DNA from 2 places in the Streptomyces sp. JLBJ103 genome. Region 2 is predicted to be linked to the other one. Evidence: riboswitches for the same ligand, from Rfam matches in the RefSeq annotation. Region 2 holds a riboswitch; the other holds the start of a gene.

Region 1 (6,803 bases), 1.4 Mb from region 2:
ACCGATCGTCGACACACCGTCGTCGGCGGTCGACAGCCACTCGTGCTCCTTGCTGTAGCGCAGCTGCTGGGGGTTGCTCATGGTCCGATTCTCCTGGATACGAGGGAATGCTGAGGAACGGGTCTTGGCTGATGGGACGGGTGGGCGCGGCAGAGGGCCCGAAAGCCCCGGGGACCGGGCGACGCGGCGCCCGCGCGGTCAGCGCTCGCGCCGGTAGAAGGGGAGGGCGACGACCTCGTACGGCTCCCGGGTACCGCGGATCTCCACGCCCACGCCCTCGGTGCCGGGTGCGGCGTGCTCCGCGTCGACGTACGCGATGGCGATCGGCTTGCCGAGCGTGGGGGAGGGGGCACCCGAGGTGACCTCGCCGATCACCGTGCCGTCCGGGCCCACCACGGGGAATCCGGCGCGCGGCACCCGGCGGCCCGAAGCGATCAGGCCGACCAGGGTGCGCGGCGGCTCGCTCTCCGCCTGGCGCGCCGCGGCCTGAAGGGCCTCGCGCCCCACGAAGTCACCGGCCTTCTCGAACTTCACCACCCGGCCGAGACCGGCGTCGAACGGGGTCGTGGAGGTGGTCAGCTCATGTCCGTACAGCGGCATCCCCGCCTCCAGCCGCAGGGTGTCCCGGCAGGAGAGCCCGCAGGGCACCAGGCCGACCGGGGCGCCCGCCTCGGTCAGCGCCTGCCACAGCCGCTCGGCGTCCTCCGGCGCGACGAACAGCTCGAAGCCGTCCTCGCCGGTGTAGCCGGTGCGGGCGATCAGCGCGGAGACGCCCGCGACGGTGCCCGGCAGCCCGGCGTAGTACTTGAGGTTGTCCAGGTCGGCGTCGGTCAGGCTCTTGAGGATCCCCGGGGACTCCGGACCCTGGACCGCGATCAGCGCGTACGCCTCCCGGTCGTCCCGGACGGTCGCCTCGAAGCCGGAGGCCCGCTCGGTCAGGGCGTCCAGCACCACCTGGGCGTTCGAGGCGTTGGCCACCACCATGAACTCTTCGTCGGCGAGGCGGTAGACGATCAGGTCGTCGAGGATGCCGCCCTCGGATTCGCAGATCATGGTGTAGCGGGCGCGGCCCACGGCGAGTGCCGACAGATGGCCCACCAGGGCGTGGTCCAGCGCCTGCCCGGCCTGCGGCCCGGTGAGAGTGATCTCACCCATGTGGGAGAGGTCGAAGAGCCCGGCGCGGGTGCGTACGGCGTTGTGCTCGTCGCGCTCGCTCCCGTAGCGCAGCGGCATGTCCCAGCCGGCGAAGTCGGTCATGGTGGCGCCGAGCGCACGGTGCAGCGCGTCCAGCGCGGTGCGGCGTGGCGCGGTCGGGGCGTCGGTCATGATTCAGGCTCCAAGATCAAGGTCGCGGCAAGGCATCGAGGACGCAGAACGTCCTCCCCATCTGTCATCGGAACCTGAGAGGTTCGCCGTGACGCCCGCACGGGGTCCGGCTTGCACCTTGGGTGGAGCCACGCACAGCGGCTCGCTTTTCAGATCTGCCTCGCCCGCGCGGTATAGGGGCCTGAGAGATTCAAGGGAGGACTTGCTCCTTCGGCGCCCGGCCGACCGGCGACTGCCGGTGTGACCAAGGACTCTCCCGCGCGGATTCAAGCGGCCGGTATGGAGTTGCGCGGCCATCATCGCACGTACCGGCGAGAAGGGAACCCCCCAGTCCTGAGGTGGGTGCCTTGAGGACATTACCTTTTCTTGACACTCTTCGGGTACGAGCCGCAGTGACCGACCTGGGAGGACGATCACGGTGCATGGGCAGGGAACGTTTGCGACGTCACGTGGGCCCCTGCCGCTGCGGCGCGGACGCGCCCCGTCCATCGGGCCGGTCCGGCCGGGCCGCAGGGCCGTGGTGCATGATCTGCGCAGCGGCGCCGATACGTACGGTGACCCGGCCGCGGGTGCGCCGCCGGCCGCCCGGAGCGGCGCGGGTGTGCCCGAGCTGCGCTATCCGGCCCACGATGTGCTGGTCGCCTCCGGGCTGCCGGGCAGTGGCAAGACCACTCTGATCAACCGCACGGTCGCCCCGCTGGACCACGACGGCCGCGCGGTGGTCCGGATCGACTCCCAGGACATGCGTGAGGCATGGGAGCGGCGGCTGCCGGGCTGGCTGCCCTATGCCCTCTACCGGCCGCTGGTCCGGGGCGCCCACTACGCCGGGCTGCACCGCGCGTTGCGCTCGGGCGCCAGCGTGGTGGTGCACGACTGCGGCGCGCTGCCCTGGGTCCGCCGCTGGCTGGCCTGGGACACCCGGCGCCGGGGCCGGCGGCTCCATATGGTCCTGCTGGACGTGGACCCCGAGCTGGCCCTGGAGGGCCAGGCCGCCCGCGGGCGCGGGGTGTCGGGTTACGCCTTCGGACGGCACCGGCGCGCGGTGCGGCGGCTGGTCGCCGGGGTGGCGGCGGGGCGGCCGCCGGTGGGCTGTGCCTCGGCGGTGCTGCTGGACCGGACGGCGGTCAACGCGCTGCACGGCATCTCCTTCGAGTGAAACCGACCGGCCGGCGAGCGGGCGCGAGCGGAGCGTGAGCGGCTCTCGACCGGGCCCCGAGCGCACGCCGCGCGCTTCGCACCGCGCCGAGGTGGGGAAGTGGTGTGGAGATGAGGACGCGGCCCATCGCCTTGCGCCGCCGAGCAGTTAGGGTGCTGATGCAGGTCGGACGAGATGGCGGTTGAAGCGAGATGAGCATCCCGGAGCAGCACGGTTTCCCACCGGCTCACGGAGGATTCCCCGACAGCGCTGTACCCGGGTTTCCCGGCAATGAGCTCGAAGAGGTGTTGGCCGCCTCGGTCGAGGTCCCCGGGGCCGGACCCCGCATCGTCGAAGTGCTCGGCCGCAGTCATCTCTGGGTTCCGCTGCCCAGCGGCGGGGGCCCGGACAGCCGCGGCCTCGATCTGCCGACCATGGAGATCGAAGGCGCCGCGTATGTCCCGGTGTTCAGCTCCGAGCAGCAGTTCCTCCAGATCGTCGGCGGCCATATGTCGTTCACCGTCGCCCCGGCCGTGGAGTTCGCCCGCGGACTGCCGCCCCGGCTGGGCATCGCGGTGAACCCCGGCGGCGCGGTGGGCGTACCGCTGCCGCCCGCCGCCGTGGCCCAGTTGTGCCGTACCGGCCGCAGCGAGCTGGACGGCCCGGCCTCCGGCGGCCGGGTGCGGCTCTTCGAACCGGACTGGCAGGACGAACCGGTCGACTTCCTCGCCGCCGCCGGGATCGAGTTCGCCAAGGACAAGGGGATACGGACCGCCCGGCGCGCGCTGGCCAGCGTCGAGGGCGACCCGCCCGCCCTCTTTGTCGGCGTCGAGCTCGACACACCCGGTCCGGAGGGCCAGGCGCTCGCGGTGGACGCGCTCGGGCGGGCGCTCGGCGCGGTGCCGCTGCCCTGGACCGTGCAACTCGTTCTGCTGGACGTCGCTCAGGACCCGGTCGCGGACTGGATGCTGGAGAGGGTGCGTCCGTTCTACGACCGTGACCTCTGACTCATCCCCAGGGCCCCCAGGTGTGGCCCGTAAGCTGGTTTGATGACCAGGCGGGGCGCACCCACGTGCCCCGCCGAGGTACGGGCACAGCCGAGGTACGGGCACAGCCGAGAGAGGGGCGGACCCAGGTGAGCGCGGGCGCGGAGTGGGAGGCGGCCGCCGGTCAGGTCGAGCGGATGCTGCAACAGGTCGCTCCCGGCCGGTACGACGCCTATGAGGCGCTGCTGCACGCCCTCGCCGGGGGTCAGGTCTGGATGCTGCTGTGGAACGGTTCGCCCGGTGCGTCCGACGCCCAGTACGGCAACATGGACGTGGCCGGCCTCAGTTACGCCCCGTGTGTGACCTCCGCGCAGGAGCTGGCCGCCAGTGGCTGGAACCGCGCTCATGAGGTGGTGGAGGGGCGTCTGATCGCCGACTCCCTCTACCGCGACCGCTACGGCTTGTGGCTGAATCCGCATGCGCCCGGCGGCGGTGTCGGTATCCCCTGGCTCGATCTGCGCCGGATCGCCGGAGGTCTGGACCGCCTGCCCGCGGGACCGCTGCGGGTGTCCGAGCCCGGCATCGACATCCCCCAGTTCTACGCCCTGTTGGGGCAGAACGCGCATCGCACCGCCGTGGTGCGGTCGCTGCGCAGGGCCTGGGTGCAGCCCGCGCTCGGCGCGCCCTATCTGGCGATCGGACTGGACCTGTACGACACCAGCGGCCCGGCGGTGCAGTCGGTGCGGATGATGATGGAGCAGTCGGTCGGCGCGGTGCCGGACGGGCTGCCGGTCTCCACGGTCGCGCTGTCGGATGTCTACGATCCGGTCGCGCTGTGGATGCGGGCCAACGCCCGTCCCTTCTTCGACCGGGACGCCTACGGTGCCGCGCCCGCCGCGCCGTCCTACGGCTACGGCTATCCGCCGCCGCGCCCCGCGTACTGAGGGGCCTCCCGCCCCCACGAACCCCTCATGACCCGTTCGTTTACCAAGGTTTGACTCTTCTGCTCCGGGGCGGTTCCGCCCCGGAGCAGCTGCCGTCGTGCCGCCCGCGGGCCATTCACGGGCCGTTCGTGTGCCGTTCGCGGAACCTCTGACGCCCGGATGTGCACATCGCCCCTATCCGGCGAAAGCCCCATAGTGGGCTCGGCGTTACTGCTGCGCTCTTGCGTCACGACTGTCCGTATACCGGAACTGTGTGCGCCACATCACGGTTAGGTTTCCATTGCCCGTGGGGTCTGGCGGCTGATCACAAGCGCGATGAAGACTCCCGCTCCAAGGGGCGTGGTTCGGCGCGTAGGGCCCCTTCAGAAAAGGTTCCCGTACCACGAGCCTGACTTTCTCCAGGTTGTGAACAAAGCCGCCACAGCGGCGAGTCGTGGGCCGGTCACCACCGGTCGAGAGGGGTCTCAGCCACGATGACGGCACCATTGCACGGCACGAGCGCGGAGGCGGAGCCGGTCGCGACTGCCGATGTAGCGGCGGATGTGGTCAAGGCATCGGTCGAGGGCAGATCGCTGCGGCAGATCGCCTGGATGCGCCTGAAGCGGGACAAGCTGGCGCTGGCCGGTGGAGCCGTGGTCATCCTGCTGGTGTTCGTGGCCGTCTTCGCGCCGCTGATCGTGAGTCTGCTCGGCCATCCGCCGAACGAGTTCCACCAGGATGAGATCGACCCGCTGTTCGGCACCCCCAAGGGCAGCTGGGGCGGTATCAGCTCCGACTACCTCTTCGGCGTGGAGCCCTCCAACGGCCGCGATGTGTTCAGCCGGGTGGTCTACGGCGCGCGGATCTCCCTGCTGGTGGCCTTCCTCGCGGCGGTCGTCGCCGTGGTCCTTGGCACCGTTTTCGGCATCATCGCCGGATATTTCGGTGGGTGGGTGGACACGGTGATCAGCCGGGTGATGGACATGCTGCTGGCCTTCCCGCAGCTGCTCTTCATCATCTCCCTGGTGTCGGTGCTGCCGAACGACCTGATGGGACTGACCGGCAGCGGGGTGCGCATCACCATCCTGGTCTCGGTGATCGGCTTCTTCGGCTGGCCGTACGTCGGCCGGATCGTGCGCGGCCAGACGCTCTCGCTGCGCGAGAAGGAGTACATCGAGGCCGCACGGAGCCTGGGCGCCGGCCGGCGCTACATCCTCTTCCGTGAACTGCTTCCCAACCTGGTGGCGCCGATCACCGTCTACACGACGTTGATGATCCCCACCAACATCCTCACCGAGGCCGCGCTCAGCTTCCTCGGGGCGGGCGTCAAGCCGCCGACCGCGTCCTGGGGGCAGATGCTGTCCAAGGCCGTGGGCACCTACGAGGACGATCCCATGTTCATGATCATCCCCGGTGCGGCGATCTTCATCACGGTGCTGGCCTTCAACCTCTTCGGCGACGGCGTCCGCGACGCCCTCGACCCGAAGGGCACCCGATGACGGTGACACACCCGGCTCCGGTCCGGGCGCACCCCGATGTATGTCCCCCTGCCTCATCTGTCAGGCGGCTATCCGATCACTCCCCGGCGCCATGCCAAGGACCGCTATCCCGGAGGTTGCAGCAACTATGAAACCCCTACGTTCGTCGAGAAGCAGGCGGGTCGTCGGCGCGGCGGCTGTCGTCTGCGCCCTCCTGGCCACCGGGGCCTGTGGCGGCGGATCCGATGAGGAAAGTGGCTCGGGAGCCGGTTTCAACGCCGCGATGAAGGGCGTTGCCAACAAGTCGTCCAAGAAGGGCGGCACCCTGAAGTTCGTCAACAAGCAGGACTTCGACTCCCTCGACCCGCAGCGCCAGTACTACGGCTTCGCCTGGGACTTCTCCCGCTTCTACGCGCGCCAACTGATTACGTACGCGCCCAAGCCGGGCAACGCGTCCAATGAGCTGGTGCCGGACCTGGCCACCTCAACGGGCAAGATCAGCAACGGTGGCAAGACGTACACCTACACCCTGCGGGACGGCATCACCTGGGAGGACGGCTCGGCCATCACCTCCAAGGACATCAAGTACGGCATCGAGCGCATCTGGGCCAAGGACGTCGTCTCCGGCGGCCCCAGCTATCTGCGCCAGGCGCTGGACCCCGAGGGCAAGTACCCCGGTCCGTACAAGGACAAGTCCAAGGACAAGCTGGGTCTGAAGGCGATCGAGACGCCGAACGACAAGACCATCGTCTTCAACCTCGCCAAGCCCAACGGTGACTTCGAGCAGATGCTCGCGATGCCCACCGGCTCGCCGGTGAAGGCGTCCAAGGACACCGGGGCCAAGTACACCAACCGGCCCTTCTCCTCCGGCCCGTACAAGTTCACCTCGTACTCGCCGGGCAAGAGCGCCGCCCTGGTCCGCAACCCCAAGTGGGACCGGAAGTCCGACCCGATC
Region 2 (6,803 bases):
CGGCGTACCAGCCGCGGCTGCTGTCGATCCCGGAGATGTACATGGTGACGCTGTGGCTGCACGAGAACCCCGCGGCGGACGCGGTCGACGGCAGTCTGGGCGCGGGCGATCTGCTGGTGCCACTGGCCCCGGCCCCGCCCGGGATCGCGGCCCACCGGGCGCACCGCGCGGCGGATCTGCTGCCGGTGCTCACCCTGCGGCTGACCCCGGCACCACTCTTGGGCTCACCCGCCTGACCAGCGCCTTCACCAGGAGCGGAGCGCCCTGTGACCACCGGGTCACAGGGCGCTCCGCTGCGTCCTGGTAACAGTCCCGCCGCGATGAACCGTCCGGACGGGTGATGCGTCATTATCTAGCGAGACCGGTACCGCGAAATCCCTGCGGAATCCCGCCCGTAGGGCAACACTGGGAGCAACCGACCAACTCACCACGGGGGGCGGCCATGAAAGCCGCGAAGAACCGCAGCACCTTCACCACACCGCAGCGAAAGATCCCTGCCATGTGCCAGCATCAACCACCTTGCCCGTCAGCCGACTCCGCCGACCGGGAGGCCGCCCATCTCGTGGCGCACCACCCCGAGCAGGGCTGGAGCCTGCTGTGCAACGGCGTCCTGCTCTTCGAGGACACCGGTGAGCTGCTGCCGGACGGGCGGGTCATCGCCCCGTGCCGACCGCGGGGTTCCGAGCACATCGTGACCGCCGCCTAGGCCCTGTCCCACCGCCGTTCGGGCCCCCGCGGCCGGAAGGGCGGAGACAGACTGGGGCCGGCCCGGCGCCTTCGCCGAACCGGCCCCACATCCCCGGGGTGCCTGACGGCACCCCGTTCGCATGTCCAGCCCGCTGCCTAGCCCTCGTAGGACTCCAGCGGCGGGCAGGAGCAGACGAGGTTGCGGTCCCCGTAGGCCCCGTCGATCCGCCGCACCGGCGGCCAGTACTTGTCGGCCGCCGAGACCCCGGCCGGGAAGACGGCTTCCTCCCGGGTGTACGGGTGGTCCCACTCCCCGCCGAGCGAGGCCGCGGTGTGCGGTGCGTTCCGCAGCGGGTTGTCCTCCTTGGCCCAGGCGCCCGAGGCGACCTTCTCGATCTCCGCGCGGATCGCGATCATCGCCTCGCAGAAGCGGTCCAGCTCCGCCAGGTCCTCGCTCTCCGTCGGCTCGATCATCAGCGTCCCGGCCACCGGGAACGACATCGTCGGCGCGTGGAAGCCGTAGTCGATCAGCCGCTTGGCCACGTCGTCGACGGTCACCCCGGTCGCCTTGGTGAGCGGGCGCAGATCGACGATGCACTCGTGGGCCACCAGACCGCCGGGGCCGGTGTAGAGCACCGGGTAGTGCGGCTCCAGGCGCTTGGCGATGTAGTTGGCGCCCAGCACCGCGACCTGGGTGGCGCGGCGCAGCCCCTCGGCGCCCATCAGCCGGACGTACGCCCAGGAGATCGGCAGGATGCCCGCGGAGCCCCACGGCGCGGCCGAGACCGGGCCGACGCCGGTGGCCGGGCCCGCGGCGGGCTGCAACGGGTGGTTGGGGAGGTAGGGGGCCAGGTGCTCGCGCACCGCGACCGGGCCGACGCCCGGTCCGCCGCCGCCGTGCGGGATGCAGAAGGTCTTGTGCAGGTTGAGGTGGGAGACATCGCCGCCGAACCGGCCCGGCTCGGCGAGCCCGACCAGCGCGTTGAGGTTCGCGCCGTCCACGTAGACCTGGCCGCCCGCGTCGTGCACGGCGGCGCAGATCTCGGTGATGTGCTCCTCGAACACCCCATGGGTGGAGGGGTAGGTGACCATCAGGACGGCCAGCTGGTCGCCATACTTCTCGATCTTGGCGCGCAGGTCGTCGGTGTCCACCTCGCCGTCCTCGCCGGTCTTCACCACGACGACCTTCATGCCCGCCATCACGGCGCTGGCCGCGTTGGTGCCGTGCGCGGAGGACGGGATCAGGCAGACGGTGCGCTGGGTGTCGCCGTTGGCCCGGTGGTAGGCGCGTACTGCCAGCAGCCCGGACAGCTCGCCCTGTGAACCGGCGTTGGGCTGGAGGGAGACCTTGTCGTAGCCGGTGACGGCGGCCAGCCGTTCCTCCAGCTCGCGGATGAGCGTCAGATAGCCGTGGGCCTGCTCGGCGGGCGCGAACGGGTGCAGGGCACCGAACTCGGGCCAGGTGACCGGCTCCATCTCGGTCGTGGCGTTGAGCTTCATGGTGCAGGAGCCGAGCGGGATCATGCCCCGGTCCAGGGCGTAGTCCCGGTCGGACAGCCGGCGCAGATAGCGCAGCATCGCGGTCTCGGAGCGGTGCTGGTGGAAGACCGGGTGGGTCAGATAGGTGTCGTCGCGCAGCAGCTCCTGGGGCAGCGCCTCACCCGCGGCGGCGTCCAGCTCGTCGACCGTGGGGATCGCGGTGCCCTCGCCGCTGCCACCGTCGACGCCGAAGGCGGACCAGACGGCGGCGAGCTGGGCGCGCCCGGTGGTCTCGTCACAGGCGATGCCGACGTGGTCGGCGTCGGTCAGCCGCAGATTGACCCCGGCCTCGCGGGCGGCGGCGACCACATCGGCGGCACGGCCGGGCACCCGCGCGGTGAGGGTGTCGAAGTAGGCGCCGTGCACGATCTCGACACCGCCCGCCCGCAGCCCCTCGGCGAGGACGGTGGCGTAGCGGTGGGTACGCCGGGCGATGGCCGCGAGCCCGTCCGGGCCGTGGTAGACCGCGTACATCCCGGCCATCACGGCCAGCAGGACCTGGGCGGTGCAGATGTTGCTGGTGGCCTTCTCCCGGCGGATGTGCTGCTCACGCGTCTGGAGGGCCAGCCGGTACGCCTTGTCGCCGTCGGCGTCGACCGAGACACCCACGAGCCGGCCCGGCAGGCTGCGGGCGAAGGCGTCCCGGACGGCCATGAATCCGGCGTGCGGGCCGCCGAAGCCCATCGGCACACCGAAGCGCTGGCTGCTGCCGACCGCGATGTCCGCGCCCAGCTCACCGGGCGAGGTGAGCAGGGTGAGCGCGAGCAGATCGGTGGCGACAGTGACGATCGCGCCGAGTTCATGCGCCCGCTCGATGACCGGACGGGGGTCGCGCACCTCACCGGAGGCGCCCGGGTACTGGAGCAGCACACCGAAGACACCGCGCTCGGCGATCTCGTCCGGGATGCCCTGAGACAGATCGGCGACGACGATCTCGACGCCGGTGGGCTCGGCCCGGGTCTGGATGACCGCGACGGTCTGCGGCAGACAGTCGGCGTCGATCAGAAAGACGCCCTCCTTGACCTTGCCGACCCGGCGCGAGAGCGCCATCGCCTCGGCGGCGGCGGTGCCCTCGTCGAGCAGCGAGGAACCGGAGGTGGGCAGCCCGGTCAGGTCGGAGACGACGGTCTGGAAGTTGAGCAGAGCCTCCAGACGGCCCTGGGAGATCTCCGGCTGGTACGGCGTGTAGGCGGTGTACCAGGCCGGGTTCTCCATCACATTGCGCAGGATCACCGGCGGGGTGAAGGTGCCGTAGTAGCCAAGGCCGATCATGGACGGCAGCACCTGGTTGCGGTCGGCCAGACCGCGCAGTTCGGCGAGCACCTCCGCCTCGCTGCGGGCCGGGGGCAGGTCCAGCGCCTCGGTGCTCTTGATGACATCCGGTACGGCTGTCTCGGTCAGCTCGTCGAGCGAGCCGAAGCCGACCTGCGCGAGCATCTTGGCCTGTGCCTCGCTGTCGGGACCGATGTGGCGCTGCTCGAACGGCGTACCGCGCTCCAGTTCGGAGAGCGTGATGTGGTTGGCGGTCATCTGCGGGGGCCTCCTGGTCTGTACGACCGACGAGGGGCACCACGGCGCGGGTGCCCGGACGGCCTCCCCCTCTGTCATCAACCTGAGAGCTTCACCGGCCCGCATGCGACCGGCTTTCACCGTCGGTGAGGAGGGGTTCGGAGCGACGCCCGCCCGCGGCCCACCCTGCTTTCCAGAGTGACCTCACCCGCACGGTACGTGTGCCTGAGAGATTCCGGGGAGGATTTGCTCCTTCGGCGCCTCCGACAGAAATCGACGGAGAACTCTCCCGCACGGGGTCTACAGCCACAGCCAGCGTACCAGCGCATCTGTCGCATGGTGGGGGCGCCGACCGCTCGAGTGGCCGCGCGCGGCGATGTGGCTTTTTGTAGTTATCACTGGACAATTGCCACCTGTGGGAGAGAGCGTGCAGACCGATATCGACCCGCGGACCCTGATCGGCCGCAAGGCATTCGACCGCGAGGGCGCCAAGATCGGCACCGTGGACGAGGTCTATCTCGACGACGCGACCGGCGAACCCGAGTGGGCGGCGGTACGCACCGGACTGTTCAGCCGGGATGTGTTCGTACCCCTGGAACCGAGCGAGGTTGTCGGCGACACCCTGCGGGTGCCCTACGACCGGGCGCTGATCAAGGGCGCCCCGGACTTAGGGGTCGGCCGCCATCTCTCGCCCGAGCAGGAGCTCCAGCTCTACCACCACTACGGACTGGACGTCACCGGCTGACCGTGGCCGGAGCCCTGGCCCGGGGCCGTGGCGGTGCCAGGACCGTCGTGCGGGCCGGGACCCGACTCCGGCTTCTCCGCGGGCGCCAGCAGCGGCAGCGGCTCACCCGGCTCCAGCGCGGGGTCGTCCACGGAGAACGTACGCACCCGGCCCGGCTCCGCCGACCAGGGTGTCTCAAAACGCACCGTCACCCGGCCCACCCCGCTGCCCTGCACCCAGCCCGCGCCGAACTCGCTGTGCCGCACATCCAGCCCCGGCAGCCAGCGCCGCGGTGCCCCGGTGGGCTCGGCGGCCTCCTCCGCGCCCGGCCCCGCGGGCTCGGATGCCTCACCGCCCGCCGCCTGCGCGTCCTCCAGCGCCTCGTGAGCGGCCTGCGCGGCCTGGGCGAACAGATCCTCCTGGGTGAAGTCCGCCAGGCCGCTCACACCCACTCCCAGCAGCCGCACACCCGCCGTGGTGTCCACGCCCTCCAACAGCCGGGCCGCCGCCTCCCGCACCACCGCGGGGTCGTCCGTGGGCCCCCGCAGGGTCTCCGAGCGGGTCATCGTCGAGAAGTCGTACCGCCGGACCTTGAGCACGATCGTGCGCCCCGAGTGGCCCGCCGCGCGCAGCCGCCCCACACAGCGGTCGGCGAGCCGCGCGACCTCCAGCTGCACCCGGGTGCGGTCGGTCAGATCGACGTCGAAGGTGTCCTCCACCGACACGGATTTGGTGTCACGCTCGGCGACCACCGGACGCTCGTCCCGCCCGCAGGCCATCAGATACAGCGACGCCCCATGGGCCCGGCCCAGCAGCCGCACCAGCTCCGCCTCGCCCGCCTCCCGGGTCTCCGCCACGGTGTGGATCCCGGCGCGGCGCAGCGCCTCGGCGGTGGCCGGGCCGACGCCCGGAAGCGTGCGCACCGGCATCGGACCGAGCAGGTCCCGCTCCGTACCGGGCTCGATGACCACCAGACCGTCGGGCTTGGCCTGCTCCGAGGCGATCTTGGCGAGCATCTTGGACCCGGCCAGACCCACCGAGCCGGTCAGCCCGGTCACCGCCCGGATATCGGCCCGCAGGCGCTCCCCCACCGCCCGCGCCGCGCCGACGGCGGGCTCGGTGCCGCCCGCCTCCAGGTCCACGAACGCCTCGTCCAGACTGAGCGGCTCCACCAGCGGCGACAGGGTGTGCAGCAGCGCCATCACGGCTTCGCTGACCTGGCGGTACAAGGCGAAGCGGGGGGTGAGGTACGCGGCGTTCGGACACAGCCGACGGGCCTGCGCCATCGCCATCGCCGAATGCACCCCGAACACCCGCGCCTCGTAGGACGCGGTGGCGACCACGCCCCGCGGGCCGAGGCCGCCCACGATCACCGGCTTCCCGCGCAGGCTGGGCTTGGCCGCCTGCTCCGCCGCGGCGAAGAAGGCGTCCATGTCCAGATGCAGAATCGTCGGCGCACCCCTCACATCTACCGATGCTGCCGCACGCCACTGACATTCCCTTACCGCTCGGTCCGCCGCCGACGCCAAAGCCCCTTCGGCTCACTCGCCGGGCGCGGGGAGCCCCGGGCGGTCAGCCCGCCCTGTTGCGGCGCCGGGCGAGCTCGTCGGCGGGGTTCTGGCCGATCAGCGTCTCGCCGGTGTCCACCCGCTCGCCGTGCAGCTGGGACAGCGCGCTCTCGACATCCCGCCACACCACGCCCACGGCGATCCCGAAAACGCCCTGGCCGCCCTGGAGGAGGTCGACGACCTCATCCGGCGAGGTGCATTCGTAGACGGTGGCGCCGTCACTCATCAGGGTCATCTGGGCGAGGTCGTCCAGCCCGCGGGCGCGCAGATGCTGGACGGCGGCCCGGATGTTCTGCAAGGACACACCGGTGTCCAGCAGCCGCTTGACGATCTTCAGGACGACAACGTCCCGGAAGCTGTACAGCCGCTGGCTCCCCGAGCCGTAGGCGGGCCGTACGCTGGGCTCCACCAGACCGGTACGGGCCCAGTAGTCCAGCTGGCGGTAGGTGATGCCCGCGGCCGCGCACGCTGTCGGTCCGCGGTATCCGATCCGCTCCGTCCCCCCTGTGGCGGGCTCCGCGCCCGGCGGCGCGATCTGTGCCGTGACCCGAGCCTTGAGTGCCGGTTCGGCCGGTGCGCCCCCCTGGAGCGCAAACGGACCGCCGGCCGCCGTGCCGTCGCCGGTGATTCTCACGCCGACCTCCGTCCTCGACCTGCCATCTTGAAGGTAGGCAGTCACCCGGGGTGCGTCAACGATCGCCACACTCGCCACGCCGAGTGATAATCACCCTAAGGGTGGTTTCCCGTGTCCCTCTTCCGGGAAAGGCTACTCGAAT

What was found. Region 2 has a riboswitch for glycine ahead of gcvP (aminomethyl-transferring glycine dehydrogenase). Riboswitches for the same ligand answer to the same signal wherever they lie in the genome.
Region 1: linked by a shared signal. The riboswitch ahead of gcvT (glycine cleavage system aminomethyltransferase GcvT) and the one ahead of gcvP (aminomethyl-transferring glycine dehydrogenase) in region 2 are both predicted to bind glycine.

Annotation. Positions count from the first base shown of each region.
Region 1 is NZ_CM177089.1:2,291,024-2,297,826, reverse strand. It holds gene gcvH (glycine cleavage system protein GcvH) at 1-81, opposite strand, end outside; gene gcvT (glycine cleavage system aminomethyltransferase GcvT) at 199-1,326, opposite strand; glycine riboswitch at 1,378-1,485, opposite strand; glycine riboswitch at 1,486-1,595, opposite strand; gene AC4BEG_RS09805 (AAA family ATPase) at 1,745-2,482, shown strand; gene AC4BEG_RS09800 (enhanced serine sensitivity protein SseB) at 2,674-3,468, shown strand; gene AC4BEG_RS09795 (enhanced serine sensitivity protein SseB C-terminal domain-containing protein) at 3,597-4,391, shown strand; gene AC4BEG_RS09790 (ABC transporter permease) at 4,865-5,869, shown strand; gene AC4BEG_RS09785 (ABC transporter substrate-binding protein) at 5,997-6,803, shown strand, end outside.
Region 2 is NZ_CM177089.1:865,978-872,780, forward strand. It holds gene AC4BEG_RS03520 (hypothetical protein) at 1-236, shown strand, start outside; gene AC4BEG_RS03525 (DUF5999 family protein) at 500-706, shown strand; gene gcvP (aminomethyl-transferring glycine dehydrogenase) at 844-3,756, opposite strand; glycine riboswitch at 3,939-4,037, opposite strand; gene AC4BEG_RS03535 (PRC-barrel domain-containing protein) at 4,151-4,480, shown strand; gene AC4BEG_RS03540 (DNA polymerase IV) at 4,456-5,925, opposite strand; gene AC4BEG_RS03545 (MerR family transcriptional regulator) at 6,032-6,661, opposite strand.